Regions from separate parts of the Cupriavidus sp. UYPR2.512 genome, predicted to be linked through region 4. Evidence: predicted binding sites of a transcription regulator. Region 4 holds the regulator's gene; each other region holds the start of a gene.
What was found. Region 4 encodes FNR, which switches genes on or off when oxygen is low (the NO sensors DNR and NnrR bind a similar motif). Its sites were predicted from a motif close to TTGATNNNNATCAA; they were not measured.

Region 1 (7,745 bases), on a different contig from region 4:
CGCTAGTGACAGACATTCGAGTTGATGCCAGGAAATGCCGTATTCGTGGCAACCGAGCCCAATTGGCGTCAGCCATTTCGCACTTCAAGGGGAAGCCCGGCGAGGTGCCCAGCGACGTATCAGATTGGCGCGCCCGGCTGGGATCGAACCAGCAACCCCTGCCTTCGGAGGGCAGTACTCTATCCATTGAGCTACGGGCGCACAGGACGGTTTTGCAACCGGTTTGTGGGTACAGCGGTTGCGGCGGGCGAGTGCCGCCGCAGGAAAGTCGCATAGGATACCGCTTTTGCCCCGCGCCGTCCATGCGGGCGCGCCATGGGCTTCAGGGAACGTCTCGCAACCGCCGCTTTTTGGCACTGGCGGGGGGCCTTTGGCGCTATAATCGCCAGCTATTTGCGTCAAATCGTGCCCGCCACACCGCCGGTGCAATGAGTCGACCGGGGTCAAGGCCGAGCGGCTTGTTGTCGGCGACAATCAGGCCCGGTCCGGGAGACAGTCCGCAGCGCGCAAATAGCGACAGACCCAAGTCAGGCAAGGGCCGCAGGCAGCACGGGCGGCCCGGATGGGGCCGGACCGCGGTCAGCGAATGACCAGGCCGGGCCAGAATAAGCAAGCCGAGCGTAAGCGGCCAGAAGGTTTCCTGCAAAACTGAGAGTTCTGTATGAGCGACGTCCACAACGAACACGACGAACACGAGTCTCCCATCAAAACCCCGAAGCAGCTGATCGCAGTCGTGGTCGCGGCTTTCCTGGTGCCGATCATCGTGATCATTCTGCTGGTCAACTTTGTCGGACACGGCTCGACTGAAAGCGCCGGAGCTGCCACCACGGCGGAAGCCGTCAACGACCGCATCAAGCCGGTCGCCTCGCTCGAAATCAAGGATCCCAACGCGCCGCGCGTCTTCAAGACGGGCGAGCAGGTCTATAAGGAAATCTGCGCCGCGTGCCACGCCACCGGCGCCGCGGGTGCACCCAAGTACGCCAACGCCGGCGACTGGGGCGCGCGCATCGGACAGGGCTTTGACGGCCTGCTGAAGTCGGTGATGAACGGCAAGGGCGCGATGGCCGCGCGCGCCGGCACCACGCCGGACGACTACGCCGACTACGAACTGGCCCGTGCCGTGGTCTACATGGCCGACGCCGGCGGCGCCAAGTTCCCGGAGCCGGCTGCCCCGCCTGCCGCCGCGCCGGCGACCGCCGCGGCCCCTGAAGCCGCCGCCGCACCGGCCGCTGCCGCGCCGGCACCGGCAGCTCCGGCTGCTGCGGCCCCGGCAGCTGCTGCCGCCGCACCCGCTGCTGCGCCGGCCGCTGCTTCGGCCGACGTGGGCAAGAAGGTCTACGAGCAGGTCTGCGCCGCCTGCCACGCCGCCGGCGTGGCAGGTGCGCCCAAGTTCGGCGACAAGGCCGCCTGGGCGCCGCGCCTGAAGGAAGGCATGGACGCGGTCCACAACTTTGCGCTCAAGGGCAAGGGCGTGATGCCGCCCAAGGGTGGCTACGCCGGCCCGGACGCAGACGTGATCGCCGCCTCGGACTATATGGCCAACGCCGCCAAGTAAGTCCGCCCGCACCAAACGAAAAGCCCGCGCACATTGCGCGGGCTTTTTTTCGTCCGTAGCGCCTGCGCGGCCGCTACACCACCCGCGAATACCGCGCCCGCGGCACAAAGCGTACCGGCTGCGCGCCATCGTTGGCGGCAGCGGCCTGGGCGGCAGGATCCGGCCGCACGGCATCCTCGCGCAGGTAGCGGTCGAACACCATCGCCACGCGCCGCACCAGCAGCCGGCCCAGCGGCGTCACGGTAATGCGTTCCGGCGCGCATTGCACCAGCCCGTCCGAGCCCAGTGCGGCGAGGTCGGCCAGCTCCGGCGCAAAGGCCGTGCTGAAGCGGATGCCGTGGCGCGCTTCCAGCGCCAGGATTTCGAGCACCCCATTGCACATCAGGTCGCCGATGATCTCGCGCCGCAGATGGTCGTCGGCGTTCATCGCCACGCCGCGCGCCAGCGGCAGGCGGCCGTGGTCGAGCGCGCCGTAGTACTCGTCCAGCGTGCGCGCATTCTGCACATAGCGCCCCGCGATCGCGCCAATCGCGGAAATGCCGAGCCCGACCTGGTCGTAGCCGGCATGCGTGGAGTAGCCCTGGAAGTTGCGCTGCAGCCGCCCTTCGCGCTGGGCCACGGCGAGGTCATCGTCGGGCAGCGCGAAATGGTCCATGCCGATATAGACATAGCCCTCGGCGGTCAGCCGCTCGATGGTGGAAACCAGGATGTCGAGCTTCTCGCCGGCGGGCGGCAGGGCGTTTTCGTCGATGCGGCGTTGCGGCTTGAACACGTGCGGCAGGTGCGCGTAGCTATAGACCGAGACCCGGTCGGGACGCAGCGCCAGCACCTGCTCGATGGTGCGGCCAAAGCGTGCCGCGGTCTGGTGCGGCAGGCCGTAGATCAGGTCCAGGCTGACCGAGCGGAAACCCAGCGCGCGCGCGGCATCCACCACGGCGCGGGTCTCTTCGAAGGGCTGGATGCGATGGATGGCCTGCTGGACCTCGGGATCGAAATCCTGCACGCCCAGGCTGACGCGGTTGAAGCCCAGTTCGGCCAGCAGCGCCATGCGGGCGTGGTCGACGCGGCGCGGATCGATCTCGATCGAATGCTCGCCCTCGGCCGCGAGCTCGAAATGCTCATGCAGCAGCGCCATCACGCGGCGCATCTCGCCGGGGTCGAGGAAGGTCGGCGTGCCCCCGCCCCAGTGCGACTGCAGCACCTGGCGGCGCGGCCCGAGCCGGCCTGCCACCAGCGCCATCTCGCGGCCCAGGTAGCTGACGTAGCGGGCGCTGCGGCCATGGTCGCGCGTGATGATCTTGTTGCAGCCGCAGTAGTAGCAGATGTTCTCGCAGAACGGGATATGCAGGTACAGCGACAGCGGTGCCGGCGCGTCGGCCCGGCAGGCGGCCAGTGCGTCGTGGTACAGCGACAGGTCGGGGCCGTTGCGGAAGCGGTCGGCCGTCGGGTACGAGGTATAGCGCGGGCCGTTGCCGTCGATGCGGCCGGCCAGCGCGCGGAAGTCGGACAGCGCGCGGCGGTCGGGCGCAGGGGAAGTCATGGCGGACGGGTTCATTGGGGGCGCGGGGGTATGGGTGGGCGACGGCCCATCGTAGGACTGCCCCGCCGCTGGCGCGTTGACCACCGTCAAGCGCGGGCATTGGACCTGCCGGCGACGCGCGGCGCCGAGGGGCGGCGGGCGTCACATTGGTGTCATGTGTGGCGGATACGCTGCGCGCCACCGCCGGCCCGCGCCTCACCTGCCCCTGCAATGCCAACTCCCGACCAGACTCCGACGTACCCGCCGTACCCACCGCTGCGCAGCCACCTGGCAGCACCAGCCCGGCAACGGCGCCGCCTGCTTGCCGCCGCCGGCGCGGCGCTGGCCCTGCCCGCCTGGCCAGCGCTGCCGCAGACGACGCAGGCAGCGGCGCGCCGCACGGTCGTGGTCGGCCACCTGCTCGACCGCGGCGGCGCGCAAGCCGACCTTGCGCGCGACTACCTGGCCGGGGCCAAGGTCATGTTCGACGCCGTCAACGCCGGCAGCGGCCCGGTGCGCATCGCGCACGTCGTCCGCGACGCCGATCCCGACCCGCGCCGCGCGCTGGCGCAGGCGGTGTCGCTGGCCGATACCGACCGCGCCGAGCTGCTGTTCGGCCCGGGCGACCGGCTGTTGCCGGCGCTGGCCGCATCGGCCGAGCTGAGCCGGCGCGGCGTGCAGATCGTGGCGCCGCTGTCGGGTCTTGGGCTGGCAGCCGACAACGTCTGGTTCACCCGCGCCGACTACCAGGCCGAACTGGACGCGGCGGTACGCCAGCTGCGCAGCTATGGCCTGACCAGCATCGCGCTGGCCCTGGCGCCGGACTTCGCGGCCCCGTCGCTGGCCCGGCTGGAGGCGCAGACCGGGACGCGCGCGGTGCCGCTCGATGCCAACCCCGATGCCGCTGCCCGGCGCATCGCCGCCACCCGCCCGGGCGCGGTGATCGTGGCGGGCGATACCCTTGCCTACGCCGGCCTGGGCCGCGCGCTGGCGGTGCAGGGCTGGTACGGTTTCCTGGTCGGGCTGTCGTCGGTCAGCGCCACCGCCGCGCGCGAGATCCTCGGTGCTGGCTACAACGGGGGCATGGTGCTGACCCAGATCGCGCCCGGGCCGCAACAGGCCACGCTGCGGGTGGTAAAGGAACACGTGGCGCGCATGAAGCAATACCTGGATGAGCCGCCGTCGCCGGCCACGCTGGCCGGCTATATCGGCGCGGCGTGGCTGGCGCGCGCGCTGGCCGGCCTGCGCGGCAGCGGCGCGGCCGAGATGCGGCGGGCGCTGCAGGGGCGCGTGGACGTGGGCGACTTTCCGCTCGACTTCACGCACGGGCAGCGCGGCTCGCAATACGTCACGCTGGCGGTGTCAGCCGCGCGGTAGGACAGGCGCGCGCGCAGGCCGCCTTCGGGGCGGTTGCTCAGGGTCAGCTCGCCGCCATGGCGCGCGGCGATGTCGGCCGCGATCGACAACCCCATGCCGACCCCCGCCGGTGGCGCGGCTGCGCGAGGACTCGACGCGGTAGAACGGCTCAAGTACGCGCGGCAGCTCGTCGGGCGGGATGCCGGGGCCGTTGTCGCAGATGTCGATCAGCGCGCGCTGCGGGCAGTCGGTCAGCACGGCACGCGCGCCTGCTGCGCGAGACTGCCGACGAAACCCCCGACGCGCCGCTGCGGCCGCGCGCGCAGGCCATGGACCGGCTGCGCGATGCACTGGAGCAGGACCGCCGCGCGCTGCGCGAACGCTGGCTGGCGCTGGACGACAGCCTCGACGCAGCACAACGGCGGCGCCTGCGCGCCTCGCCCGAAGCCGCGCGCTGGCTGGGCCTGCCGCCCGCGGGCGCGCTGATGCCGCCGCCGGGCGGACCGCAGCGGTAGGTTCGCAGCCGCCGCAAAAAAACGCCCTCGCACGCTTCACGCGCCGGGGGCCGAATAACAGGGAAGTTCCGAACGAGACGTCCGGCGCAGCAGGCAGACAGGGCGGGCCTGCCGCGGCGCCACCCGCGCAAACGGCGCGAGCAGCACAGCCGCCATACTAGGCACGTCCGCATCCGGCGTCTTGTCAGCCTGGTAGGCCTTTGTATCGGGACTGTAGCGCCGGTTCAGCCCGGGGCTGTCTTGGCGCCGGTTCCCAGCAGCGCCTTGAGCGCGCCGAGCCGGTCCTTGGGGCTCATCGCCGGGGTTTCATCCACCGGCGCAGGCGCTTCCTCCAGCTTCATCTCGCCGATAAAGCGCGAAGGCTGGCACGAGTAGGTCTCGCGCGCGCGCTTGCGCTTCTTGCACCAGCTGACATGCAGGCTGCGCTGGGCGCGGGTGATGCCGACATACATCAGCCGCCGCTCTTCCTCGATCTTTTCGTCGCTCATGTCCTCGTCTTCGCGGCAGTGCGGCAAGATGCCTTCTTCCACGCCGACCAGGAACACGTGCGGATACTCCAGCCCCTTGGACGCATGCAGTGTGGACAGCCGCACCGCGTCGGGATCTTCCTCGCGGCCTTCCAGCATGCTCATCAGCGCCACGGTCTGGGTCAGCTCGAGCAGGTTCTTGCCTTCGCTGCCGAAGCCGTCGGCATTGTCGAAGCCGGTGGCTTCCTCGCCCTCGGCGCCTTCGGGCTTGGTGCCCTTGCGCTTGAGCCAGTCCAGGAATTCCAGCGTATTGGTCCAGCGCGACTGCGCCTGCCGTTCGTCGAAGCTGTCATACAGGTAGGCCTCGTAGTGGATGCCTTGCATCAGGTCGTCCAGCACCACGGTGGCCGGATCCCTGGCCGCACGGTCGGCCAGCCGCACCATCGATTCGCAGAACACGCGCAACGGCTCCAGCTGGCGCGGCTGCAGCTTGCCTTCGATGCCGCCCATCATCGCGGCCTCGAACAGCGACACCTTGGCCTGGCCAGCAAAGGTGCCCAGTGCTTCCAGCGTGGTGTTGCCCACGCCGCGGCGCGGCGTGGTGATGGCGCGGATAAAGGCGGGATCGTCGTCGGGGTTGGCAATCAGGCGCAGGTAGGCGCAGATGTCCTTGATCTCGGCCTTGTCAAAGAAGCTCTGGCCGCCCGACAGCACATAGGGAATCCGTTCGCGCCGCAGGATCTGCTCAAACAGCCGCGCCTGGTGGTTGCCGCGATACAGGATGGCGTAGTCGCGGAACTGCGCGCGGCGCTCGAACTTGTGCGCGGACAGGCGGAACACCACCGACTCGGCCTCGTGCTCCTCGTCGTTCATCGGGTGGATGGCGATGGGGTCGCCCATGCCGTGCTCGCTCCACAGTTTCTTGTCGAACAGCTTGGGGTTGTTGGCGATGACCGCGTTGGCCGCTTCCAGGATGCGCACCGTGGAGCGGTAGTTCTGCTCCAGCTTGATCACCTTCAGGTCCGGGAAATCGGTCTGCAGCCCGCGCAGGTTGTCCAGCGTGGCGCCGCGCCAGCCATAGATGGCCTGGTCGTCGTCGCCGACCGCGGTAAAGGCCGGCGCGCGCAGGTGCGAGCCGCCCGCCAGCAGCTTGAGCAACTGGTACTGGCAGGCGTTGGTGTCCTGGTATTCGTCGACCAGGAAGTAGCGCAGGCGGTTCTGCCACTTGAGTTGCACGGTTTCATTGCGCGCGAACAGCTCGGCGGGCAGGCGGATCAGGTCGTCGAAATCCACCGCCTGGTAGGCGTGCAGCGTGGCCACGTAGTTGCGGTAGACCAGCGCGGCCTGGTGCTCGTCGGCATTGGCGGCCTGCGCGATCGCTGCCTCCGGATCGACCATGCCGTTCTTCCACAGCGAGATCGTGCCCTGCACGCCGCGGATCAGCTTCTTGTCGGTGGTGCCCAGCTGCTCCTGGATCAGGCCGAAGCAGTCGTCCGAATCCATGATCGAAAACTGCGGCTTCAGGCCGACGTGTTCGGCCTCCATGCGCAGGATCTGCACCCCGAGCGAGTGGAAGGTACAGACCGTCAGCTGCTTGAGCGGGATGCGCTTGCCCTCGCGCGTTGTCTTGCCCTCCATCAGCTTGCCGATGCGCTCCTGCATCTCCTTGGCGGCCTTGTTGGTAAAGGTGACGGCGGCGATATGGCGCGGCTCGAAACCCTTGTCCTCGATCAGATGCGCAATCTTCTGCGTGATCACCCGGGTCTTGCCGGAGCCCGCCCCGGCCAGCACCAGGCAAGGGCCGTCCAGGTAGCGGACGGCTTCGGATTGGGCGGGGTTCAGGCCATGGGTCATGCGAGGGATGCGGTTGGAGGCAGCGAAATCAGCAGGAACAGCGGAAGGCCAGGCGGGACACGCCAGCACCCCAAAACGGGCGCGGCGGCAAAGCTGGCGATGTTAACACGCTGGCCGCGGCAGGTCAGTCAGCGCAAACCGCGTTGACGGGGCCGGTTGTGTCACCGGCGTAACACTTCGTAAAGGCCGGAGCCAATCGCGCAAGCCAACGCTCTAACTGATATGTCCCCGGCCTGCGCGGCGGGCTTGACATGCTTAAATCATCACATCGGAGCCAATAATGAAAACCCTGCAGACTTTGACCAAGGTGACCCTGATCGGTGTGACCGTCGCGGCCTTTGCCGGTTGCTCGGACATGACCCCGAAGCAACGTAACACCGCCATTGGCGCAGGCGCGGGTGCCGTGGGCGGCGCCATCCTCACCGAAGGCAGTGCGCTGGGTACGCTGGGTGGCGCGGCCGTGGGCGGCGTGATCGGTA
Region 2 (7,745 bases), on a different contig from region 4:
CACAGTCTACCCGCGATGGCGGCACGGTGCGGCAAGACACTCGGGGTGCGCGTCACCACACCAGCTGATGCCGACGCGCGTAGTCCACCATTTCAACCAGGGAGCCGACATTGAGCTTGGCCATGATGTTAGCCTTGTGGGTACTGACCGTCTTGCTGCTGATCAGCAGTTGCGCGGCGATCGACTTGTTGGAATGGCCGCGCGCCAGGTACTGCAGGATGGTGATTTCGCGGTTGCTCAGCCTCGCATAGCCGGATTCCCGCTGCTCGCCGATATGGCGCACGGTCTCCAGTGTATCCATGGGAAATACCAGGTAGCCGCTCAGCACGCCGCGCACGGCCTGCATCACCTCGGCCAGTCCACGCTGCTTGGCCACAAAGCCATGGGCGCCTGCGCGCAGCGCCCGCACCGCCGCCAGCGTGCCGTCGCTGTCGGACAGTACCAGCAAGGGCACGCTGGGCAGCGTCGCCGCGACGCGCCGGACAAAGTCGATGCCCGGATTGCCGAAGCGGTCGACATCAACCAGCACCAGCCCCGGCCGGTGCTCGCGCACCAGCCGGAACGCTTCCGGCATGCCGTCCGTTTCCAGTACTTCGCCGGCGTCCAGCTCAGCGCATAGTTCAGCGGACAGCGTGGCGCGGAACTGGGAAGGTTCGTCGACGATCAGCGCGAGATGCAATTTGAGGCTCCTTAACGACTGGCATGGCTTGGCCTGGTGCCAAGGTTAAGGGGCCGGAGAGATCCTGACGCGCCGAATCCTCGCCGCGCAGATGCGGCAAAATCTGCATCAGAGTCAGACTTTTCTGCGTCGCGCTGTTTTCGTATCGATGCCGCGGTAGGCGTTACCCGTTGGCAGCGTCAAGGACTTCAGTCAGCTTGCGGCTCGCATCCAGCGCCGCGGGGAACCCGCAGTAGACCGCGCTGTGCACCATCAGCTCGCGCAGTTCCTGCGGCGTAACGCCGTTGGCGAGCGCGCCACGCAGGTGCCCGGCCAGCTCCTGCGGCCGGTTCAGCGCAATCAGCATCGACACTGTGGCCAGGCTGCGCTGCTTGCGGTCCAGGCCGTCGCGGGTCCAGACCGTGCCCCAGGCGAACTCCGTCACCAGTTGCTGCAGGCTGGTGTCGCCCTGCTGCGCGGCGGCGTCCAGCGCGCGCCGGACGTGCTCGGGGCCGAGCACTTCGGTGCGCACGTCAAGACCGGCCTCGAAGGCCGGCGTGGGGGTATAGGCGGGAGATTGGCTGGGTTCGGCCATGGCTTGGGTCTCCGGTTTGGGTGGATGCCCCATGGTAGCCGAACCGGTCAAGCAGATTCGAGAGGCCGCGGCATCAGTGCCGCGGCCCCGGGTCATTCCGTGCCTGCGGGCAGGAAGCGCGGTGCCGGCGCCGAACGCGGCACCTCGCGCTCGCCCTGCTGGTACAGCCGATACGTGCCGCGTGCCTGGTTGTGCGGATGGCGCGCGGCCTCGTCCAGGGTCAGCACGCGCGCAAAGCACACGTCGGTGCCGCCCAGCACCGCCTCCCAGTGGGTGCTGGGCTTGCCTGCGATGCACGCGGCAATGCGCGCCTTCACCGCGGGCCACTGGGCGCGGTCATACTGCGCGGCGGGGTCGATACCGGTCAGTTCGAGCCGCTCGAGCAGCTCGCGGTAGAACTGCGGTTCAAGCGCGCCCAGCGTGATGGCGCGGCCGTCGGCACAAGGGAAGACGTCATAGAACGGCGAATCGTGGAAGGGGCTGGGTTGCGGGCCGCCCAGCGTGCCGGCTGCGCGCGACACCTGCACCAGCGAGCCCAGCATGGCGACGATATCGGTGATGGCCGCATCCACCACACAGCCCTCGCCGCTGGCGCGCGCGCTCAGGATGGCGCTGGTGATGCCGAATGCCAGGCCAAGCGCGCCGGTGGCATCGCCCACCACGGTCGGCGGCACCATCGGCAGCTCGCCCTCGCGCGCGGCCATCGACAAGAGGCCGGTCAGCGCGATGTAGTTGAGGTCGTGGCCGGCGCTCTGCGACAGCGGGCCGGACTGGCCCCAGCCGGTCATGCGGCCGTAGACCAGGCGCGGATTGCGTGCATGGCACGCCTTCGGGCCCAGGCCGAGGCGCTCCATCGCGCCCGGGCGCAGTCCTTCGATCAGCGCGTCGGCGCCGGCCACCAGGTCCAGCGCGGCGGCCACGTCTTGCGGCGACTTCAAGTTCAGTTGCACCACGCGCTTGCCGTGCTCCAGCTCCATCTCAGGCGGCACGGGCTGGCCGCGCAGGATGCGGCGGGCATCCGGCGCGACCGGGCGGGTCACCAGCGTGACCTCGGCGCCCAGGCCGGCCAGCATCGCACCGCACAACGGGCCGGGGCCGATGCCTTCGAATTCCACTACCTTGATGCCGCGCAGGGGCAGGAGGTTGCCACGCTCACTCATGATCGTCGTCTCCGGAATCGCCGCCCGCGCCATCGCCGGGGGCAGCTTGCATTGAATTTGTCTGGGATGGGCCGTGCCTGCAGCAGCGCGGGCGTGCCAATGCCTGCCGCGGAGCTCGGGAGCATGCTACGCGCCACCGCGTTGACGGGGCAATGGCCAAATGCTTCAGCCGGATTGACGGAATCCGTCAGCTGGCCGGCTATCGCACGGCGGGATCTGATAAATCCGATCCGACTTGATCTAAATCGGGTCCTGGCAGGACACTAGGCACCATGATGGTTCCAGTGGCAGTGCCGCCTCATGGCGCACCGCCTGCCGACAGCCCCCATCCAGGAGATTCCCGACATGACCAATATCGTGCTCGCCACCGACGGCTCGGCCTTCAGCGACGCCGCGGCCCGTTTTATCGCCGAAGGCAAGCTGCTGCAGAGCGGATTCACCGTGCATGTCGTGCATGTGGCGCCGGAAGTGAGCGGCCAGGTGCGCGCCTTTGTCAGCAAGGAAACCATCGACGACTGGCACAAGGAGGCCAGCGACAAGGCCATGGCGGCGGTCTGCGACATCCTGTCCGCAGCCAAGGTGCCGTTTGAGCGGCATCCGCTGCACGGCTTCGCGCCGGAGCGCATCGTCGCCTGTGCGCGCTCGGTCGACGCCGCGGCCATCGTGATGGGCACGCATGGCCGGGGTTCGTTCTTCGATGCGGTGATCGGTTCAGTCGCGGGCCGCGTGCTGGCGCAGGCCGAGTGCCCGGTGCTGCTGGTCAAGGCGCCGGAAAAGAAGGGTTGAGCAAGGCGGCGAAATAGCGGCGCCCTGGCGGCGCCGCCCGGTAGGCCTCAGGCGCCCCACAGGGGCGCTTCGTCCATCAGCGCTACCTGTTCGCGCAGCTCCAGGATGCGGTCCTGCCAGTAGCGCGCCGTGCCGAACCACGGGAACGCGGCCGGAAAGGCCGGGTCGGCCCAGCGGCTGGCCAGCCAGGCGCTGTAGTGCAGCAGCCGCAGCGTGCGCAGCGCTTCCACCAGCCATAGTTCGCGCGGCTGGAAATCGGCGAAGTCTTCATAGCCGGCAACAATATCGGCCAGCTGGTCCTGCATGGCCGCGCGGTCGCCCTCCAGCAGCATCCAGATGTCCTGGATCGCCGGCGCCATGCGGCTGTCGTCGAAGTCCACGAAGTGCGGGCCCGGCGCGCCATGGGTGCCGCCGCGCGCATCGTCCTCGTCGATCCACAGCACGTTGCCGCGATGGCAGTCGCCGTGGGTGCGCAGCAGGCGCACCTCGCCGGCGCGCTCATAGCAGCGGCGCACGCCGTCCAGCGCCAGGTCCGTCACCGATTGCCACGCGGGCAGCAGGTCGGCGGGAATGCAGCCGCTGGCGAGCAGCCAGTCGCGCGGGGCAATGCCGAAGGTTTCCAGATCCAGCGCCGGGCGCGCCTGGTAGGGCTGCGTCGCCCCCAGCGCGTGGATGCGGCCGATAAAGCGGCCGAGCCAGGTCAGCGTGTCGGAACGGTCCAGCGCGGGCTCGCGGCCGCCGCAGCGGGGGAATACCGCGAAGCGGAAGCCGGCGTGATGCAGCAGCGTGCCGGCCTCGCCCGGTGCCAGCACCATGGCCGGCACGGCCGGGATCTCGGCATCGGCCAGCTGCTGCACGAAGGTGTGTTCTTCCAGGATGGCCGCGTCGGTCCAGCGGCCCGGACGGTAGAACTTGGCGATGACTGGCGCGGCATCCTCGATGCCCAGCTGCCAGACGCGGTTCTCGTAGCTGTTGAGCGCCAGCAGGCGCCCGTCGGGGCGCAGGCCGGCGCCTTCCAGCGCGTCCAGCATCAGCGCCGGCGTCAGGCCGGCGTAGGGAACGCCGGGCTCGGCCGGGGCATCGGACGCGTGCATGGTGTCAGCCCTGATCCGCTCAGCGCGCCGGCTTGCGGTTGCCGCCGAGCAGCGCGGCCTGCGCCGGACGGCGATTGCGCGCCGGTGCCGGTGCCGCGTCGTGCGGCTGGCGCGCGGGTTGAGCCGTGGTCCGTTGCTGGCGCGCCGGCTCCTGGCCGTCGCGGCGCGGTGCGGGATTGCGCGCGCCGCCGGCGGGCTGGCCGCCACGGTTGCCGTTGGCTGCACCGTTGCCGCGCTGGCCGCCTTCGGCAGCGCGCGTGCGCGGCTGGCCGCCCTGGGCTTGCCGCGGCGCAGCCTGCGCTTCGCGCGCCGGGCGTTGGCGCTGGGCGCCCTCGCCTTCGTTGCCGGCCGGACGTGCCTGGGCGCGTCCGCGGCCCTGGCCTTGTCCTTGCCCCTGGCCACCACCGCGCTGCTGGCGGCCCTTCTGGATCGGCTCGGGCGCGATGCTCGGGTCGACCTCGAAGCCCGCCAGCACGGTCTGCTCGAGCTTGCGCTTGATCAGGCGTTCGATATCGCGCAGCAGCGCAATCTCGTCCACGCAGACCAGCGAGATCGCTTCGCCCTCGGCGCCGGCGCGGCCGGTGCGGCCGATGCGGTGCACATAGTCCTCGGGCACGTTGGGCAGGTCGAAGTTGACCACGTGCGGCAGCTGGTCGATGTCGATGCCGCGCGCGGCGATATCGGTTGCCACCAGCAGCCGCAGCGTGCCGGACTTGAATTCCGACAGCGCACGCGTGCGCGCCGACTGGCTCTTGTTGCCATGGATCGCCAGTGCCGACAGGCCGTCCTTGGTCAGCTGCTCGGCCAGGCGGTTGGCGCCGTGCTTGGTGCGCGTAAATACCAGCACCTGGTGCCAGTCATGCTGGCGCACCAGGTGGGCCAGCAGCTCGCGCTTGCGCTCGCGGTCCACCGGGTAGACGCGCTGGTCCACGGTCTCAGCCGTGGTATTGCGCCGCGCCACCTCGATCGAGGCCGGGTTGTTCAGCAGGCGGTCGGCCAGCGCGCGGATATCGTCCGAGAACGTCGCCGAGAACAGCAGGTTCTGGCGCTTGGCCGGCAGCACGTTGAGGATCTTGCGGATGTCGTGGATGAAGCCCATGTCGAGCATGCGGTCGGCTTCATCGAGCACCAGCAGCTCCACCTGCGACAGGTCGATGGTGCGCTGGGACACGTGGTCCAGCAGGCGGCCGGGCGTGGCCACGACGATCTCGACGCCGCGCTTGAGCTGCTCGATCTGCGGATTGATGCCGACGCCGCCGAACATCACCATCGAGCGCAGGCGCAGGTATTTGCCGTAGTTGCGCACGCTCTCTTCGACCTGGGCGGCCAGTTCGCGCGTGGGCGTCAGCACCAGTGCGCGCACCGGCAGGCGGGCCGGACGCTGCGCGCCATTGGCGCCGCGCGCCGCGGAGTCGGACAACAGCTGCAGCATCGGCAGCGTAAAGCCGGCGGTCTTGCCGGTGCCGGTCTGCGCGCCGGCGAGCAGGTCACCGCCCTTGAGGATGGCGGGGATCGCCTGGGCCTGGATGGGGGTCGGCGTGGTGTAGCCCTGTTCGGCCACGGCACGCACAATCTTGTCGGACAAGCCGAGTTCAGAAAAAGACATGAATTGCTGCTTGGGCCATCGCTGCGCACGCGGTGCGCCAAACGCCGGATGGCTCCTGGTAATCGGATCGGAATCGGAACGCGAACGCCGGGAAGCCGGCCTGGCAGGGCACCGGCCCGCCCGCGAAGGAAAGAGCGGTAGTGTACCAGTCCGGGACCAGCGGGTTCTGCACCGGACGCGGCCCCGCATGCGCGCCGGCGCACATCGGGTCTGCGCGGGTGGCGCTGCGCTATCATGAGAGCGTCTGCCCGCCCCCGTTCCGGCTCCGCACCCGCGCCACATGTGCCCCGGAAAGCCGCCATGCGCTTGCGTTTCCTTGAAGACCAGGAAGTTACCCTGTTCGCGGCCATCCCGGTCGGGATCGTCGCGGCCATTGCCACCACCCTGTTCAAGGAAGCGCTGGAGGGCGCGGGCGTGGTCCTGTTTTCCAGCCATGCCGACGTGGTGGCCGTATTCGCCACGCTGGCGCTGGCGTGGCGCGTGGTGGTGCCGGCCGCGGGCGGCGCACTGGCGGGCGGCCTGCTGGTGCTGGCCAACCGCCTGGCCGGCAGCCATGGCGGCGCTACCGACTACATGGAAGCGGTGGCCAACGGCAGCGGCCGCCTGCCGGTGCGGATCACCTTGCTGCGCGCGCTCTCGTCGTTTTTCTCGATCGTCAGCGGCAGCTCGGTCGGCAAGGAAGGCGCGATGATCCAGCTGGCGGCGCTGTGCGGCTCGCTGTTCCCGTCGACCCGGCTGGAACGCGGCGGCGGCTCGAACATGCGCCGCATGCTGACCGCCTGCGGGGCCGCGGCGGGCCTTGCCACGGTCTATCACACCCCCTTCTCCGCCGCCGTCTTCGTTGCCGAAGTGGTGTTCGGGGCGCTCGCGGTACAGCGCCTGATGCCGCTGTTCCTGGCTTCGGTGGCCGGCGCCATGGTCAGCCAGTGGCACGGCGGCCTGCAGCCGCTCTACCCGGGCCTGGATATCGCCCCCGACCTGCGCCCGCACATCCTGCTGGCCGCGGCGGCGCTGGGCGTGGCCGCCGGCATTGCGGGCGCGCTGTTCATGCGCGCGGCGGGCTTTGCGCGCGGCCGCTTTGCCGCCGTGCCGGGCGGGCCAGTGGCAAGGCTGACGCTGGGCGGCGCGCTGGTCGGCGTGCTGGCGATGGCTGTGCCCGAGGTGGTTGGCAACGGCTATTCCACCATTCAGACCATCCTGCAGGAGCAGCCGCTGAGCGTGCCGGTGGCCGGCGTGCTGCTGGCCAAGCTGGTGGCAACGGTGATCAGCATGGGCTCGGGGGCGGTCGGCGGCGTGTTCACGCCGTCGCTGTTCGTGGGGGCGGCGCTCGGGCAGTTGCTGGCCATCGGCATGCAGGGCACGGCGACCGGTGCGGCGCCGCTGCTGCCGCTGGTGGGCATGAGTGCGTTCCTGGCGGCCACCAGCCAGGCGCCGCTGATGTCGGTGCTGATGGTGTTCGAGATGACGCTGGCGCCCGCGCTGCTGCTGCCGTCGATGATCGGCGCGGTGGCGGCGTACTACACCGCGTCACGCTGCCAGACGCTGTCGCTGTACAGCGTGATTGCCGAGCGCGCGCAGGCCTCGGCCGCCGCCGAACATGCCCGCACGCTGACGCTGGCGGGCCTGTGCGACCCGACCGATACCGTGCTCGACCCGAACGCTACCCTGGCAGCCGCAGCCGACAAGTTTGCCGAGACCGGCACGCGCTACCTCTATCTGGTCGAAGCGGATGGCCGCCTGCTGGGCGCGCTGTCGATCCACGCGCTGCAGCGCGCCCAGCGCGAGGGGGCCTCGGATGACGTGCTGGCGCTGGCCGAACGCGACTTCCCCGCGCTAACCCCGGATT
Region 3 (7,745 bases), on a different contig from region 4:
ACCGGTGGGCTTCAACTGGCAGATCTGCATCGCGCTGGTGCCGGGCCTGGCCGCGCGCGAGGTGGCGGTGGGTGCGCTGGCAACGGTCTACGCGCTGTCAGGCAGTGAAGAGGCCGTGGCCACGCAGCTGGCGCCGATGATCGCGTCGCAATGGTCCTTGGCCACGGCGCTGTCGCTGCTGGCCTGGTACGTGTTCGCACCGCAGTGCATCTCCACGCTGGCGGTGATCCGGCGCGAGACCGACTCATGGAAGGTGATGGCGCTGTCGGCGGCCTACCTGACCGGGCTGGCCTACCTGGCGGCCTTCGTGACCTACCGCGTCGCGCTGATGTTCAGCTGAGGCACCACGCCGCCATGACCCTCTACCACGCCATCGAAACGCTGCTGGTCCCGCTGATCGTGCTGGCGTGCGCGGTATCGGTGATCGCGCGCTACGCGCCGCGCACGCGCGAGCGCGTCAAGGCAACGCTGGCCGCGCGCCTGGGCGGCAGCGCCGCCACCGGCTGGCGCGCCCGGCTGGTGCGCTGGCTGGCCCCGCAGGCCGCCGCGGGCTGCGCCAGCGGCTGCGACGACGGTGGCTGCAATACCTGCGGATCCAACACCGCCAACTCCAACTCCGGCGCGCAGGACAAGCCTGCCGAACAGGTGGTTCGCTTCGTGCACAAGCGCTGAGCGGCGCGCTTTCCGCCTCAACAGATCCACGCAGAAACGGGTACGCCCGCTGCTTCCGCATGGCGCGGAAGCAGCGCTTTGCGCTCGCCTGCTGACCGTCTGGCGGGGATAAACCCCCCCTGGAAAGCCTTGCGCCGAGGCACGCAGAAACGGGTACGCTTTGCGCGCTGGCTGGCTTGGCACCCATCTCGGGGACGTCCCGCAAAGGCAGGCCCAGCCTGGTCCGGAGGCCGTTGTCGGCAGGCCCCGGCAGGGCCTGGAACGCTTGGCGCCGGTCACGCAGAAACGGGTACGCTTTGGCGGCTTCCCTCCCGACGGCCGTTGGTGTGCGCCAAAGCGAAACGCCCTCCGGATGGAGGGCGTTGCGCCAGGCGCGGGAACCTGCTGCTTACTTGACCGTACCGTAGAAGACCAGCTTCAGCGGCGTATTGTCGGCGGCCGCAGTGCAGGTCGCGGTAATGGTGAAGTCGCCAGCCGCGGTGCCGGTGGCGCGCACCTGGTTCGGCAGCATGACCATGCTTGGGCTCAGTGTCACCGGACCGGTCTTGTCCCACGCCCAGTTGTTGCATGCGGTGTACTGCGCGTCATCGCCCAGGTGCTTCATGCGTGCGGTCACCTCGACCGTCGTCGGCGGCATCAGCAGCAGCGTCATCGGATCCTGGTTGTCGCCAACCAGCGCCCAGACCGGGTTCTCGGTCACCGTCAGCGTGGCGCTGCGGCGCTCGCCAAGCTTGGTGCTGACAGCAGTCACCGTCAGGCTGCTCTGGACCGGGCCCTTGTCGTTGGCCAGGCTGGTGCTGACCGTGGCGTCATGCGTACCCGCCGCTTCCGATGCGGACAGCGTGGCCGAGGTCGCCGTGTAGGTCCAGGCGCCGTCGAACTCCGCGGTCACGTCCTGGCCATCGTGGCGCAACACACGCGAGGTGAAAGTTTCCGCACGGTTGCTGAAGACCTGCAGCGCGTTCACCTCGCGGCCGCCCTTGGTCGTCACCACGCGATAGGCGGCGGCGCCGTTCTTCTGCACCGTCACCACGATCACCCCGGCAATGGCATGCCCGTCCGGCGCGGTCACCGACACCGAGACAGTGGCCATGGCCACGGCGGTGGATGAGCTGTTGCTCGCCTTCAGCGTGGCGCTGTTCTGGCTGGCCGTGACCTGGACTGCGGTGCCGCTGCTGGACCATGCCCAGCTGCTAACGCTGGCGGACACGTCGGCGCCGTTGCTGTCGACCAGCGATACCTTGACCGGCAGCTCCTGCCCGTCGCTCATCGACAGGCTGCTGTTCGGGATCGACAGGCTGTAGCCCAGCGCCGAGGCTGGCACCACGGTGATGGTGGCGGATTGCGCGGGCAGCTGTACCGTCGTGTTGTCGGCGCCCTTGACGCTCGCCACCACCTGGACGGTGGTCGTCCCGGTGGCAATGCCCTTGACCACGGCGCTGCCCGGCGTGGTGGCACTCGGCTCCACGGTGGCAATGCCGCTGTCGATACTGGTCCAGTTGAAGGTGGTGTTGCCGGACACGTCGATGCCGTTGCTGTCCACCGCCAGCGCGCTGATGGTGAGCGTGCGGCCGACGCCGACCTCGCCGGAGGTCACGCTCATCTTCACCGTATAGGTCAGCGGCGTGGAGCCGCCTGCGTTTGGCGTGGTGGGCGTGCCCGAACCGCCGCCGCCACCGCCGCACGCAGCCAGCAGCAATGTCATGGCAGAGCCCGCCAGCCAGGATGCCCACATTCTCAGTCTCATGATGTTCCCCCCAGGCATGTGTTTTTTTCCCGCGCTACCAGCCTAGGCACAAAGGTGCCAGCGCAATACCGGCCAGAGGACTGAGGTGCGGCGCACAGAACATGCGCGTGGTTCATCCTTTCAGCGCAGCGGCACCGCCATTCAGGCGAGGCAAATATGACCGGCTGAGTCCCGCCCGCAAGCCGGTCCCAGCCGTTTGGCGCAACCCGCGCATGGCAGTCCCCCGATCGGGCCACGCCCGCACCCGGCGCTCCCCCACGCTTGACCGCGGCCGGCCTTGTCGACTAACCTTTGCAGACCATCCGGCGCTTGCCGGATGCGCACCAACACGAGCGGCCCCCGGCCCTCCTCCTCCAGGCACGATGAACCGTTACACCAGCACACTCAGCCAGGCTGCCGATGCGTCCCGCATCGCTGCCCGCGCTCGCGTGCTGGCTGCCCTGGCATCGGGCCGCGCCCTGCGCGCTTCCTCGCTACTGCTAAGCCTATCGATCGGTTGCCGGGCCTAGTGCCCCGTGGCAGTTCGGCAGCCTTTCGCCACCCCTTTTTCCGTTTTTCTTTTTTCACTTTCCCAGGCCCGCTGAATCACTGGGCCGGTTCCTGCCATCTCAGTGATGCAGCGGGCTAGCGAGGAAGGAGACCCCGTATGCTCAGCAATCCCGCCACCAAGTACCAGCCCGCCGCCACCGTCGACATCCCTGACCGCACCTGGCCCGGCCGCACCATCACGCGCGCACCGCGCTGGATGAGCACTGACCTGCGCGACGGCAACCAGGCTCTGATCGAGCCGATGAACCCGGCACGCAAGCTGCGCTTCTTCGAGCAACTGGTGAAGATCGGCCTGAAGGAAATCGAAGTGGCGTTCCCCGCGGCCTCGCAGACCGATTTCGACTTCGTGCGCATGCTGATCGAAGAGCAGCGCATCCCCGACGACGTCAATATCATGGTGCTGACGCAATCGCGCGAAGACCTGATCCGCCGCACCGTCGAATCCGTGCGCGGCGCGGCGCGGGCCACGGTGCACCTGTACAACCCGATCGCGCCGGCCTGGCGGCGCATTGTCTTCAATGCCTCGCGTGAAGAGATCAAGGAGGTCGCGGTCTCGGGCACGCGCCTGATCAAGGCGCTGACCGATGCCATGCCTGGCACGGCCTGGACCTATGAGTATTCGCCCGAGACTTTCAGCCTGGCCGAGCTCGACTTCTCGCTGGAAGTCAGCGACGCCGTCTCTGCCGCCTGGCAGGCCGGCCCGGACCGGCCGATGATCCTGAACCTGCCGACCACGGTTGAATGCAGCACGCCCAACGTGTTCGCCGACCAGATCGAATGGATGCACCGCCGCCTGGCACGGCGCGAACACATCGCGCTGTCAGTGCACCCGCACAACGACCGCGGCACCGCGGTGGCGGCCGCGGAACTGGCGCTGATGGCAGGCGCGGACCGCGTCGAAGGCTGCCTGTTCGGCAATGGCGAGCGCACCGGCAATGTCGACCTGGTGACGCTGGCGCTCAACCTCTATACGCAGGGCGTGGCGCCCGAACTGGACTTCTCGGATATCGACGCGGTGCGCCAGTGCGTGGAGCACTGCAACCAGCTGCCGGTGCATCCGCGCCATCCGTATGTGGGCGACCTGGTGTTCACCGCGTTCTCGGGCTCGCACCAGGATGCGATCCGCAAAGGCTTTGCGCAGCAGCAGCCGGACGGCATCTGGGAAGTGCCCTACCTGCCGATCGACCCGGCCGACCTCGGCCGCAGCTATGACGCGGTGATCCGCGTCAACAGCCAGTCCGGCAAGGGCGGCATGGCCTACCTGCTGGAGCAGGTGCATGGCATCTACATGCCGCGCCGCCTGCAGATCGAATTCAGCCGCGCGGTGCAGGCCATGACCGACGACACCGGGCTCGAGGCGAGTGCCGAGGATCTTTATGGCTTGTTCCAGCGCGAGTACCTCGCGCAGCAGACACCGCTGCGCTATGTATCGCACCAGCTGGTATCTGACAGCGGCGGCGCCACGGAGATCGAAGTGCAGATGGTGCGCGACGGCAAGCCGTGCCGCGTGCGCGGCACCGGCAACGGGCCCATCGACGCCTTCGTCAATGCGCTGGACTTGCCGGTACGCGTGATGGATTACCACGAGCATGCGATGACTTCCGGCGCGGATGCGCGCGCGGCCTGCTACGTGGAAGTGCGTGTGGGCGATTCGCCGACAGGGTTCGGCGCCGGCATCGGCGCCAACCTGGTCACGGCCTCGCTGCGCGCGGTGATCTCGGGCGTGAACCGGCACCTGCAGGCCGGCTTTGGCGTGGCGCAGGAGCCGCAGTCCGCAGAAGCCACGGAGGCCTGACACCGCAAGCCGCCGCAAGAAAACCGGTGTGCCCCGCCCCCACGGGGCACACCCGGAAAGACGCCCTTGCGGACGCCCACGACATGCTCGGTGCCGATCCGCACATGCTGCTGGCGTGCTCGGATCTTTCGCACAGCGTAAGGGGCAGCACCGCACCGCGCCACGAATAATTCCGCATGTGTTTAGAAGCGTCGGCGCAGCTGGCACCGCGGCGCCTTCTTCGCTGTAGCGCCTGCGCGACGCAGCCAGCCCCGTTCCCTGCTACTTGTTTTGGGTCAATGCCCGGCCCGGCCTGCTCGGCCAAACTGGATCCGGATTTGATACCAGACCAAGCAGAACCTCATGAAAACACTCTCTCTTCGCACCCGGGTCACCTGTTCCGCCATCGCCGCCTGCGCCATGCTGGGCGCCTTCACCACCCCTGCCGCCGCCGCGGACGATGCCCAGGGCAACTGGATGGTGCGCCTGCGCGGCACCTATCTCGACATGGCCAAGAGCTCAGACCCCGTGGGCGGCGTCGGCCCGTCGGACCGCATTACGGTCAACAACAAGTGGATTCCCGAGTTCGACGTCACCTACTTCTTCACGCCGAACATCGCCGCCGAACTGGTGCTGACTGTGCCGCAGAAGCAGGACGTCTACCTGGACGGCAACAAGGTCGGCAATTTCAAGCATCTGCCGCCGACGCTGCTGGTGCAGTACCACTTCATTCCCAACGGCACCTTCCGCCCGTATATCGGCGCGGGCCTGAACTTCACCCGCATCTGGGGTGAGAACATTGCCAACAACGCGCTGCAGCTCGATAGCTGGAGCGTGGGCCCGGCGCTGCAGATCGGCATGGACTACAAGCTGACCAAGAACTGGTTCCTGAACGCCGACATCAAGAAGATCTGGCTGTCGAGCGATGTGAAGGCCGGCGACGTCAAGGTGTCCAAGGTGAACCTGGATCCGTGGCTGTTCAGCATGGGTGTGGGGTATCGCTTCTGATCCTGCAGTGCCATGCAAAAGGCCGGCGCCAATCAGGCGCCGGCCTTTTGCTTTTCCGGATGGGCGAGGGTGCGGAGAGCTACCGGAACGCCGGCTCATCAAAGCTGCGCAGCTTGCGCGAATGCAGCTGCTCGACGCCGTTCTCGCGCAGGATGCGGATCGCCTCCAGCCCGATGGTCATATGCTGGCTGACGCGCTGGCGGTAGAACGCATTGGCCATGCCCCGCAGCTTGAGCTCTCCGTGCAGCGGCTTGTCCGAGACGCACAGCAGCGTGCCGTAGGGCACGCGCAGCCGGAAGCCATTGGCGGCCACCGCGGCGCTTTCCATATCGATGGCAATCGCGCGCGACTGGTTGAAGCGCGCATACAGCGACTTGGACTTCAGCTCCCAGTTGCGGTCATCGGTCGAGACCACCGTGCCGGTGCGCATGCGTGTCTTCATCTCGTTGCCGGACAGCCCGGTCACGCGCGCCACGGCCTCCTGCAGGGCCACCTGGATCTCGGCGATAGGCGGCACCGGCACCCACGGCGGCAGGTCGTGGTCGAGCACGTGGTCGTCGCGCACATAGGCGTGCGCCAGCACGTAGTCGCCCAGCTGCTGCGAGCGGCGCAGGCCGCCGCAGTGGCCCACCATCAGCCAGCAATGGGGGCGCAGCACGGCCAGGTGGTCGGTCATGGTCTTGGCGTTGGACGGCCCCACGCCGATATTGACCAGCGTCACCCCCAGCTTGTCTTCGCGCACCAGGTGATAGGCCGGCATCTGCGGCAGCGCGCGCGGGCGCGAAGCGTCGTCGGGTTCCGCGCCGCCCAGTTCCTGCATCACGTCGCCGGGCTCGACAAAGCGGGTATAGCCGCCGCCGTCGCTGCTGGCCATCAGGCCCCGGCCCAGCTCGACAAACTCGTCGACATAGCGCTGGTAGTTGGTGAACAGCACGAAGCGCTGGAAATGCTGCGGTGCCGTGCCGGTGTAGTGGTAAAGCCGCTGCAGGGCCAGGTCCACGCGTTCGGCCGGGAACAGCGACAGCGGCCAGGCCTCGCCCGGGATCGGCTCATAGGTGCCGTTGGCGATGCCGTCGTCAATGCGGCTCAGCTCGGGCAGCACGAACGACGCCTCCAGCTCGCGCGCCTGGGTGTAGCTGATGTCGGTGGTCGAAGCCTCGATCACGAACGGCAGCGGGATCGGGCGCCGGCTCAGTCCCACCACCACCGGCACGCGGTGATAGCGCATCAGCCGCTCGATCTGGTCGCGGTAGTAGTCCGCCAGCAGGTCGGGGCGGGTCACGGTGGTGCCATACACGCCCGGGTAGGCCACCGTGCCCCATGACGGCCGGCTGTCGGTGACCATGGTCTCGATGTTGACCGAGATGCCCAGGTACGGATAGCACGCATGCGCGGCCGAGGGCAGCGGCTTGCCGCTGGCGAAGGCGTCGAAGCGCGCGCGCACGGCGCCGACCGAAGCTTCGTAGATGTCGCGGATGCGCGCGATCGCCGCATCCGCGTCGGCGAACTCGGCAAGCTGGTCGGCTGGATGTGCGGAGGAAAAGACGGGGGCGTTCATGGAGGCCATGATACCGCGCCGGCGCGCCGGCGTGAGCAGCACCCGACCCCGCCGCAAGCCAAATTGACGCGCCCGCGCCCGCTCGCTACACTCCGCCAATTGCGCGGCACGGGTTCCCGTGTCGTTCTCGACTCGCGGCGCCCTGGTGGCAAGGGGCGGCGAGGGGCCGTACACGCTTTACTGGGAGAGCCGCCGATGGAAATCCGTAACCTGTTGCCCGACGACATCGAGGCAGCCAGACAACTACTGATCGCCAACGGCTGGGCCCACCGGGTGGGCGGCCCGGAGAAATTCGCACGGCTGGTGGCCAACTCCCAACGGGTGGTCGTGGCGGTGGAGCACGGCGAGATCGTCGGCTTTGCCCGTGCGCTGTGCGACGACGTCTGCGACGGCTTCCTGTCGATGGTTGCCGTCGCGCCCAGCCACCGCCGGCGCGG
Region 4 (7,745 bases):
GGTGGAAGCGGCCTCGGCGGCATCGTCGGCTGCAGCTTGCAGCGGCTGCACGTCAGAGCCATTGGCGCCTTCGTCGGCCGGGTCGGTCGTCTCGGCTTCGTTTGCGACGGATGCTTCGGCCGCATCCGCCGCCTGCACTGCGGGCGGCCCGCCCTGCGCGGCGGAGTCGGCAAATGCCTCTTCGTCGGCGCTGGCCGCCTTGTTTGCCGCCAGGTCTTCAAAATTGATGGCCTGCTGTTCCAGCAGGGTTGCCTGCGCCTGCGCCTGGGCATCTTCCAGCGGCGGCAGCTCATCCAGCGTGCGCAGGCCAAGATCGTCCAGGAATGCCTTGGTGGTTGCATACAGCGCCGGCCTGCCCGGCACGTCGCGGTGTCCGATCACCTCGATCCAGCTGCGGTCCTCAAGCTTCTTGACGACTTCCGTGCCGACCGTCACGCCGCGGATTTCCTCGATATCGCCGCGGGTCACCGGCTGCCGGTAGGCAATGATTGCCAGCGTTTCCATCACGGCGCGCGAATATTTTGGCGGCTTTTCAGGATTCAGACGATCGAGGTATTCACGCATTTCCGGGCGGCTCTGGAAGCGCCAGCCGCTGGCCAGGGCCACCAGTTCCACGCCGCGCGGCCGCCAGTCCTGGCGCAGTTCCTCAAGCAGCACGCGGATGGTGTCTGCGCCGACGTCGTCGTCAAACAGCCGCCGCAGATCGTTGACGCGCAACGGTTCCTGCGCGCAGATCAGCGCCGTCTCGAGGACGATCTTCGCCTCTTGGGTATTCATGTTGATGGTGTGCAGCCTGTCTTTGCACCTGCTCCCGGACGAATCCGGGGCACCGGAGATTTTGGATACAGCGGTGCGAAAGCCACCGCCATCTCATTGCGCAGCTAGCCGGATACCTGCTGCATCCAAGCCGTGCACTTCCCTATCTTTGCATCGAGTTGCCGTTCCGGCAGAAGATCGTTCGCATGCCGTTATGGGCCGGCCAGCGAACCTCTTGCGTAGCGCGTCCGCACATCGGACGTCGCTGTCAGCGAACTGAAGGCCTCGGACGCAAGAAAAACGGGTATCGGGAGCAAGGCCGGCATCGCCAACACCGCAGTGCCAGCCGGACTTTTGAACCAGATCTTTTGAACCGGATGGACTGTGGGGACGGGACGGGCATCGAAAACCTTCCGCTTCCCCTGCCCTGAACGCGCCTTCTGGTATGAAGGCCGCCTGGCGCTGCTCGCCCGCTGCTTACCGCGGCTCATATTACACCGCGCGATACCGCAATGTTGGCGATTGTATGGCATTCCCGCCTCCGCCTGCAACCATCATCCGTTGCCCGGGTGTCGCCGGCGCCTCAGAACACCAGGCAGAACCCATGCTCGGCCAGCGAATGTGGCAGCAGCACCGCTCGGGCAATGCCAAGGGCGCCGAATGCCATCACCGCCAGGCCGGCCCCCAGGCGCATGCCGCGACGTCGCGACAGCGTACGCAAGTAGCCCGACAGGCCGGAAAGCACCAGCAGGTTGGGCAGTGTGCCGAGCCCGAACACGCCCATCACGAGTGCCCCAGACGCCGCGTTGCCCGCCAGCAGCGCCAGTGTAAGCGCCCCATAGACCATGCCGCAGGGCACCAGGCCCCATGCCAGGCCCACGCCATAGCGCCGCGCCAGGCCGCCGCGCGCCCGCATGAAGGCTGGCATGCCACCTGCCAGGCCGTCCAGCCGCCGCGCCACCGCGGCGCCGGCATGCGCCGCCAGCCGCTCCAGCCAGTTGACGGTAAAGGTGTTGCCGCGCAGCAACCGCCAGCCCGACCACAGCAGCATGACACTGCCCGCGCCAAACAGCCAGCGCTGCACCGGCAGGTAGTCCTGCTTCCACGCCGAGGCGCCGACCGCGCCGAGCGCGGCACCAAGCAGCATGTAGGTCGAAATCCGGCCCACGTGCATTGTCAGCAGCTCGCCCAGCCAGGCGGCGCGGCTGGGCACCAAGCTGATCGTCGCCGTCGCGCCGCGGCGTTGCTCCACGGCCAGCGCCACGCCGCCGCACATGGCGGCGCAGTGGACCCCGCCCAGCAAAGCCAGCAGAAAAACGCTGATCAGCACGCCAAATGTCAATTCTCACTCCCTACCACATCACATCGCACGGTAAAATGTCCCAATCGCGCCCTCGCTGCCATTTCTAGCAGGTTCCAATTGCTTACCTCCATTCCCATTACCGAGATGTCACCCCGCTGCTCCACCTGTGCGATGGGGCAGTTGTGCCTTCCGGTTGGCATGTCGCAGCAAGACCTCGCCAAGATGGACACGCTGGTGCAGGAACGCATCCGCGTGCACAAGGGTGAAACCCTGTATCGCATGGGCGATCCGCTCACCGCGGTCTATGCCGTGCGCTTTGGCACGCTCAAGACCCACGTCACCACTGAAGACGGCCGCTCGCAGATTACCGGCTTCCATCTGCCTGGCGAAATCGTCGGTCTCGACGGGCTGGGCGAGATGCAGCACGCCTCCGATGCCGTCGCGCTGGAAGATACCGAAGTCTGCGTGGTCCGGATGAGCGAACTGCAGACGCTGTCGTCAGACCTGCCGTCGCTGCAGCAGCAGTTCCTGCGCCTGATGGGCAAGGAAATCACGCACGACCAGCTGATGCTCGTGACCTTGGGCTCAATGCGTGCCGAGGAACGCCTTGCTGCCTTCCTGATCAATCTCTCTGAGCGCCTGTCGGCGCGCGGCTATTCGGCGTCCGAGTTCGTGATGCGCATGAGCCGGGAAGAGATCGGCAGCTACCTGGGCCTGAAGCTCGAAACCGTCAGCCGCCTGTTCTCTCGCTTTGCCGAAGCCGGCCTGATCCAGATTCGCCAGCGCCACGTCAAGCTGGTGGACATCGACGGCATCAAGCAACTCTACACCCGCTCCTGCTAAGCGGCCAAGCGCTGCCAGTGCCGCATCCGGCCATGGCAGCGCAGACCTCACGCCAGTCCGCTCATTCCAGTTCGTCGGTATCGCTGAGCCGCGTTGGCATGGTGTAGAGCGTCAGTCCGCTGGACAACGCGCAGAACGCCCAGGCCATCAGGAAGCCGACGGTGTAGACCGATTCGCGGGACGCTTCGATCGGCTGGCCGAAGAAATTCAGGTCACCGGGATCCACCACCGAAAACACCGTTGCGGTCGCAAACCCAGCCATCAGGAACGCCGGCCAGAGTACCCACATCAGCCAGCGCAACCTCATGGCTGCCTCGCTGCAGCAGCCCTGGGCGGCGCGGCATCGGCCTTCTCCACGACCAGGCCATGGCGCGTTGCACCCTGCACCGGCATGTCCGGATGCGTGGATGCCAGCCAGATCGTCACGCCGCATGCCACCATCGCAACCAGCGGGCCGCTCATCAACAGCCACGGCCACGGCTCCTTCCACCACGGATTGCCTTGCTGACTCATCTTGCCCCCTTCATCTTGACGACTACGTCTACGCCTGCCTAGCTTCACAAATCGCGCGGAACGATGAAACTGGTGGATTGCCGGATTTCGGCATGCCCCCGCTCCGTGCCCTCGCTCGTCACGGTCACGTCGATCCTGTGCGTGCCCTGCGCCGCGGCCTCGATCGGCACGCGGATCCGGATCGGCAGCAACCGGTTGGACGTCGGCGCCAGCGATTCGGCCTGCTTGTCGTACTCCACCTTCAGGTTCTTCAGCTCGTCGCTGTCGGCGCGCACGGTGATCTTCATCGGCGCTTCGGTGGTGTTGATCAGCTGCAGGCGATAGACGTTCTCGATCCAGCGGCCTTCCACTTCACGGCCGAGCGCACCACGGTCGCGGATGATGTCGACCTTCAGCGGCGTGCGCAGCGCGATCGACGCCATGAAGCCGGCCAGCAGCACCACCCAGATCACGGAATAGATGATGACGCGCGGACGCAGCAGGCGCTTGCGCGATGCCGCCGCGGACAAGGCCTTGCGCATCGCGTTTTCCGAGGTGTACCGGATCAGGCCGCGCGGGTAGTCCATCTTGTCCATGACCTGGTTGCAGGCGTCGATGCAGGCGCCGCAGCCAATGCACTCGTACTGGAGGCCGTCGCGGATATCGATGCCCGTCGGGCACACCTGCACGCAGATGCTGCAGTTGACGCAGTCACCAAGCCCCGTCTTGTGGTGGTCGGTCTTGCGCGATCGGCTGCCGCGCGGCTCGCCGCGGCCGACGTCGTAGGTCACGACATAGGTATCGCGATCCACCATCACGCTCTGGAAGCGCGCATACGGACACATGTACTTGCACACCTGTTCGCGCATGAAGCCCGCATTGCCCCAGGTGGCGAACGCGTAGAACAGCATCCAGAACGACTGCCACGGCCCCAGCGACAGGCTGAGCACCTCGCCGCCCAGCCCGCGGATCGGCGCGAAATAGCCGATGAAGGTAAAGCCGGTCCAGAGCGCAATCAGCACCCACAGGAAATGCTTGGTCGCCTTGAGACGGAGCTTGCGCAGGCTCCACGGATCGCCATCGAGCCGGATGCGGGCGATGCGATCGCCTTCGACCCGTCGCTCGATCCACATGAAGATCTCGGTGTAGACCGTCTGCGGACAGGCATAGCCGCAGAACAGCCGTCCCGCGATCGCCGTGAACAGGAACAGCGCCAGCGCCGAGATCACCAGCAGCACCGCCAGGTAGATGACGTCCTGCGGCCACAGCACCAGCCCGAAAATGTAGAACTTGCGCGCGCCAAGGTCAAACAGCACGGCCTGGCGGCCATTCCATTGGAGCCAGGGCGTGCCGTAGTAGATCAGCTGGGTCAGGATCACCAGCCAGACCCGCCAGCTGGAGAAGGCACCCGTCACCGAGCGCGGGTAGATCTTGCGGCGGACCTCGTAGAGCGTTTCGTCAGAGGTCTCGCCCGGCGCAGCGGCCGACCGTTGCAGGTCGGCCGCCCGGGCCATTTCTTCGGTCCCGGGTGCATTCATGGACATGCTCTCCCGCGAGCCACCAGCGCCCGCTCACATGAGTCGTCGATCATTGCCCGGCTCCGCCCCCGGTGTTCGACAAACCCCAGACATAGGCCGTCAGCATGCGGATGCGTTCAGGCGTCAGGATCTCCTCATGCGCGGGCATGTGGTTGTTGTGACCCTTCAGGATGGCGTCGACGATGCTGCCTTCCGAGCTGCCATACAGCCACACGTTGTCCGACAGGTTGGGCGCACCGAGCGCCTGGTTGCCCTTGCCGCCGGCGCCGTGGCATGCCACGCAGGTCGTCTTGAAGGTGCCCTCGCCACGCGACGCACGGATCGGGTCCGACGACAGCCCCGACAGCGAGCGCACGTATTGCGCCACGTCGCCCGCCTGCTTGGCGTCGATGGTCGCGGCAAACGGCGGCATCACGCCATTGCGGCCCTTGGTGATGGTCTGCCGGATGGTGTCGGGTTCGCCGCCATAGAGCCAGTCGCTGTCCGTCAGGTTCGGGAAGCCGCGGCTGCCACGTGCGTCCGAGCCATGGCACTGTGCGCAGTAGTTCAGGAACAGGCGCTGGCCGATCTCGCGCGCCTGCGGATCCGCCGCCACCTGCTTGACGTCCATCTTCAGGTATTTGGCGTAGATTTCGTTCTGCATCTTCTCCTGCGCTGCGCGATGCGCGGCGAGTTCGCCCTGCGTGGAGACCTTCAGCAAACCGGCATACGAACCCAGCCCCGGGTACAGCACCAGGTAGGCCAGGCTGAAGATGCAGGCCAGCAGGAACATCCACATCCACCAGCGCGGCAGCGGGTTGTTCAGCTCACGCAGGTCACCGTCCCAGACATGGCCGGTGTCTTCAGTGCCGCCGGCGGTCTTGGTGACCTTGCGTTGCGAGAACAACAGCCACACGCACCAGACGATGCCGATGAGCGCGATGGCGGCAATGTAATAACTCCAGAATTCGGAAATGAAATCGCTCATGGCTAGGTGTTCCGGCTCGATGTTGTCGTAGTTTCGTCAGGCAGCGCGAACGGCAGCATGGCGGATTCCCGGTTGGCGGCCTGCCGGCCGGCGGACCAGGCCCACCAGCAGATTCCCAGGAAGACAACCATCGACACGACGGTCGCAATGGCAGTGATCATGGCCATGGTTTACTCCTTGGGTGCCGCGGCGGCGGCGGAATCCACGCGGACGTTGCGGCGGTTGGTGCCCAGGCCTTGCAGGTAGGCAACCAGCGCATCCTCTTCGGTCTTGCCCTTGAGCTCGTCCGGTGCCTTGGCGATCTCGGCATCCGTGTACGGCACGCCCAGGCGCACCAGCGCGCGCATGCGGGCCTGGATATCGTTGGTGGGCAGCTCGGCCTTTTCCAGCCAGGGGTACGATGGCATCACCGATTCCGGCACCACGTCGCGCGGATTGCGCAGGTGGATGCGCTGCCAGTCCTCCGAGTAGCGTCCGCCCACGCGCGCCAGGTCGGGACCGGTGCGCTTGGAGCCCCACAGGAACGGGTGGTCGTAGACCGACTCGCCCGCCGTGGAGAAGTGGCCGTAGCGCTCGGTCTCGGCCTGCAGCGTGCGGACCTGCTGCGAGTGGCAGCCGACGCAGCCTTCACGGATATAGATATCGCGCCCCATCAGCCGCAGCGGCGAATACGGCGTGATGCCCGGATCCGGCTCGGTGGTGGAGTGCTGGAAGAACAGCGGCACGATCTGGACCAGACCCGCGATGCTGACCACGAGGATCGTGCAGATGATCAGCCAGCCGATGTTCTTCTCCAGCGTTTCGTGGGAAAAGAAGCGTTGTTTGTCGGACATCTTTCTATCCTGGAATGATCAGTGGGCAGCGGCAGGGATGCTGGCCGGGATCGGCGCATCCACGGCGGGCTTGCCGACGATGGTCTTGAGCACGTTGTAGGCCATCAGCAGCATGCCGGACAGGAAGCACAGGCCACCCAGCAAGCGAATCAGGTAGAACGGGTACTTGGCCTTGACCGCTTCGACGAAGGCATAGGTCAGCGTGCCGTCAGGCTGCGTGGCGCGCCACATCAGGCCTTCCATCACCCCGGCGATCCACATCGAGGCGATATACAGCACCACGCCGATGGTCGCGATCCAGAAGTGCCACTCGATCAGGCGGACGCTGTACATCTGCTTCTCGCCGAACAGACGCGGGATCAGGTAGTAGAGCGAGCCGATCGAGATCATCGCGACCCAGCCCAGCGCGCCCGAGTGCACATGCCCGATGGTCCAGTCCGTGTAGTGCGAGAGCGCGTTGACGGTCTTGATCGACATCATCGAGCCTTCGAACGTGGCCATGCCGTAGAACGACAGCGCCACCACCAGGAACTTCAGGATCGGGTCGGTGCGCAGCTTGTGCCAGGCCCCCGACAGGGTCATGATGCCGTTGATCATGCCGCCCCACGAGGGCGCCAGCAGGATCAGCGAGAACACCATGCCCAGCGACTGCGCCCAGTCCGGCAGCGCGGTGTACTGCAGATGGTGCGGGCCGGCCCACATGTAGGTGAAGTTCAGCGCCCAGAAGTGGACGATGGACAGGCGGTAGGAGTAGATCGGGCGCTCGGCCTGCTTGGGAATGAAGTAGTACATCATCCCCAGGAAGCTGGTGGTCAGGAAGAAGCCTACGGCGTTATGGCCATACCACCACTGGATCATTGCGTCCTGCACGCCGGCATAGGCCGAGTAGGACTTCCACAACGACACCGGCATCTCGATGTTGTTGACGATATGCAGCAGCGCGATGGTCAGGATGTAGGCGCCGAAGAACCAGTTTGCGACGTAGATATGCCGGGTCTTGCGCTTGACAATGG

Region 1: a site for FNR is predicted at 3,172-3,185, ahead of hemN (oxygen-independent coproporphyrinogen III oxidase). Genes of this name have one in related genera too.
Region 2: a site for FNR is predicted at 2,649-2,662, ahead of A3A5_RS0127520 (universal stress protein). Genes of this name have one in related genera too.
Region 3: a site for FNR is predicted at 5,029-5,042, ahead of A3A5_RS0105960 (OmpW family protein). Genes of this name have one in related genera too.

Annotation. Positions count from the first base shown of each region.
Region 1 covers NZ_KB903142.1:1,766-9,510, forward strand. The annotation lists tRNA gene A3A5_RS0123525 (tRNA-Arg) at 126-201, opposite strand; gene A3A5_RS0123530 (cytochrome c5 family protein) at 662-1,555, shown strand; gene hemN (oxygen-independent coproporphyrinogen III oxidase) at 1,629-3,110, opposite strand; gene A3A5_RS0123540 (ABC transporter substrate-binding protein) at 3,306-4,451, shown strand; partial or broken gene A3A5_RS42135 (ATP-binding protein) at 4,454-4,697, opposite strand; gene A3A5_RS0123545 (hypothetical protein) at 4,760-4,945, shown strand; gene A3A5_RS0123550 (UvrD-helicase domain-containing protein) at 5,170-7,266, opposite strand; gene A3A5_RS0123555 (glycine zipper 2TM domain-containing protein) at 7,547-7,745, shown strand, end outside.
Region 2 covers NZ_KB903159.1:31,249-38,993, forward strand. The annotation lists gene A3A5_RS0127505 (LuxR C-terminal-related transcriptional regulator) at 53-679, opposite strand; gene A3A5_RS0127510 (carboxymuconolactone decarboxylase family protein) at 843-1,253, opposite strand; gene A3A5_RS0127515 (CaiB/BaiF CoA-transferase family protein) at 1,346-2,413, opposite strand; gene A3A5_RS0127520 (universal stress protein) at 2,759-3,199, shown strand; gene A3A5_RS0127525 (serine/threonine protein kinase) at 3,247-4,293, opposite strand; gene A3A5_RS0127530 (DEAD/DEAH box helicase) at 4,313-5,899, opposite strand; gene A3A5_RS0127535 (ClcB-like voltage-gated chloride channel protein) at 6,200-7,745, shown strand, end outside.
Region 3 covers NZ_KB902865.1:7,658-15,402, forward strand. The annotation lists gene feoB (ferrous iron transport protein B) at 1-340, shown strand, start outside; gene A3A5_RS0105945 (DUF6587 family protein) at 355-672, shown strand; gene A3A5_RS0105950 (hypothetical protein) at 1,061-2,407, opposite strand; gene leuA (2-isopropylmalate synthase) at 3,066-4,763, shown strand; gene A3A5_RS0105960 (OmpW family protein) at 5,106-5,750, shown strand; gene A3A5_RS0105965 (AMP nucleosidase) at 5,830-7,317, opposite strand; gene A3A5_RS0105970 (GNAT family N-acetyltransferase) at 7,504-7,745, shown strand, end outside.
Region 4 covers NZ_KB902853.1:92,368-100,112, forward strand. The annotation lists gene scpB (SMC-Scp complex subunit ScpB) at 1-777, opposite strand, end outside; gene A3A5_RS0103115 (sulfite exporter TauE/SafE family protein) at 1,340-2,098, opposite strand; gene fnr (fumarate/nitrate reduction transcriptional regulator Fnr) at 2,177-2,902, shown strand; gene A3A5_RS0103125 (hypothetical protein) at 2,964-3,209, opposite strand; gene A3A5_RS0103130 (membrane protein) at 3,206-3,415, opposite strand; gene ccoG (cytochrome c oxidase accessory protein CcoG) at 3,460-4,932, opposite strand; gene ccoP (cytochrome-c oxidase, cbb3-type subunit III) at 4,982-5,899, opposite strand; gene A3A5_RS0103145 (cytochrome oxidase) at 5,902-6,066, opposite strand; gene ccoO (cytochrome-c oxidase, cbb3-type subunit II) at 6,070-6,732, opposite strand; gene ccoN (cytochrome-c oxidase, cbb3-type subunit I) at 6,751-7,745, opposite strand, start outside.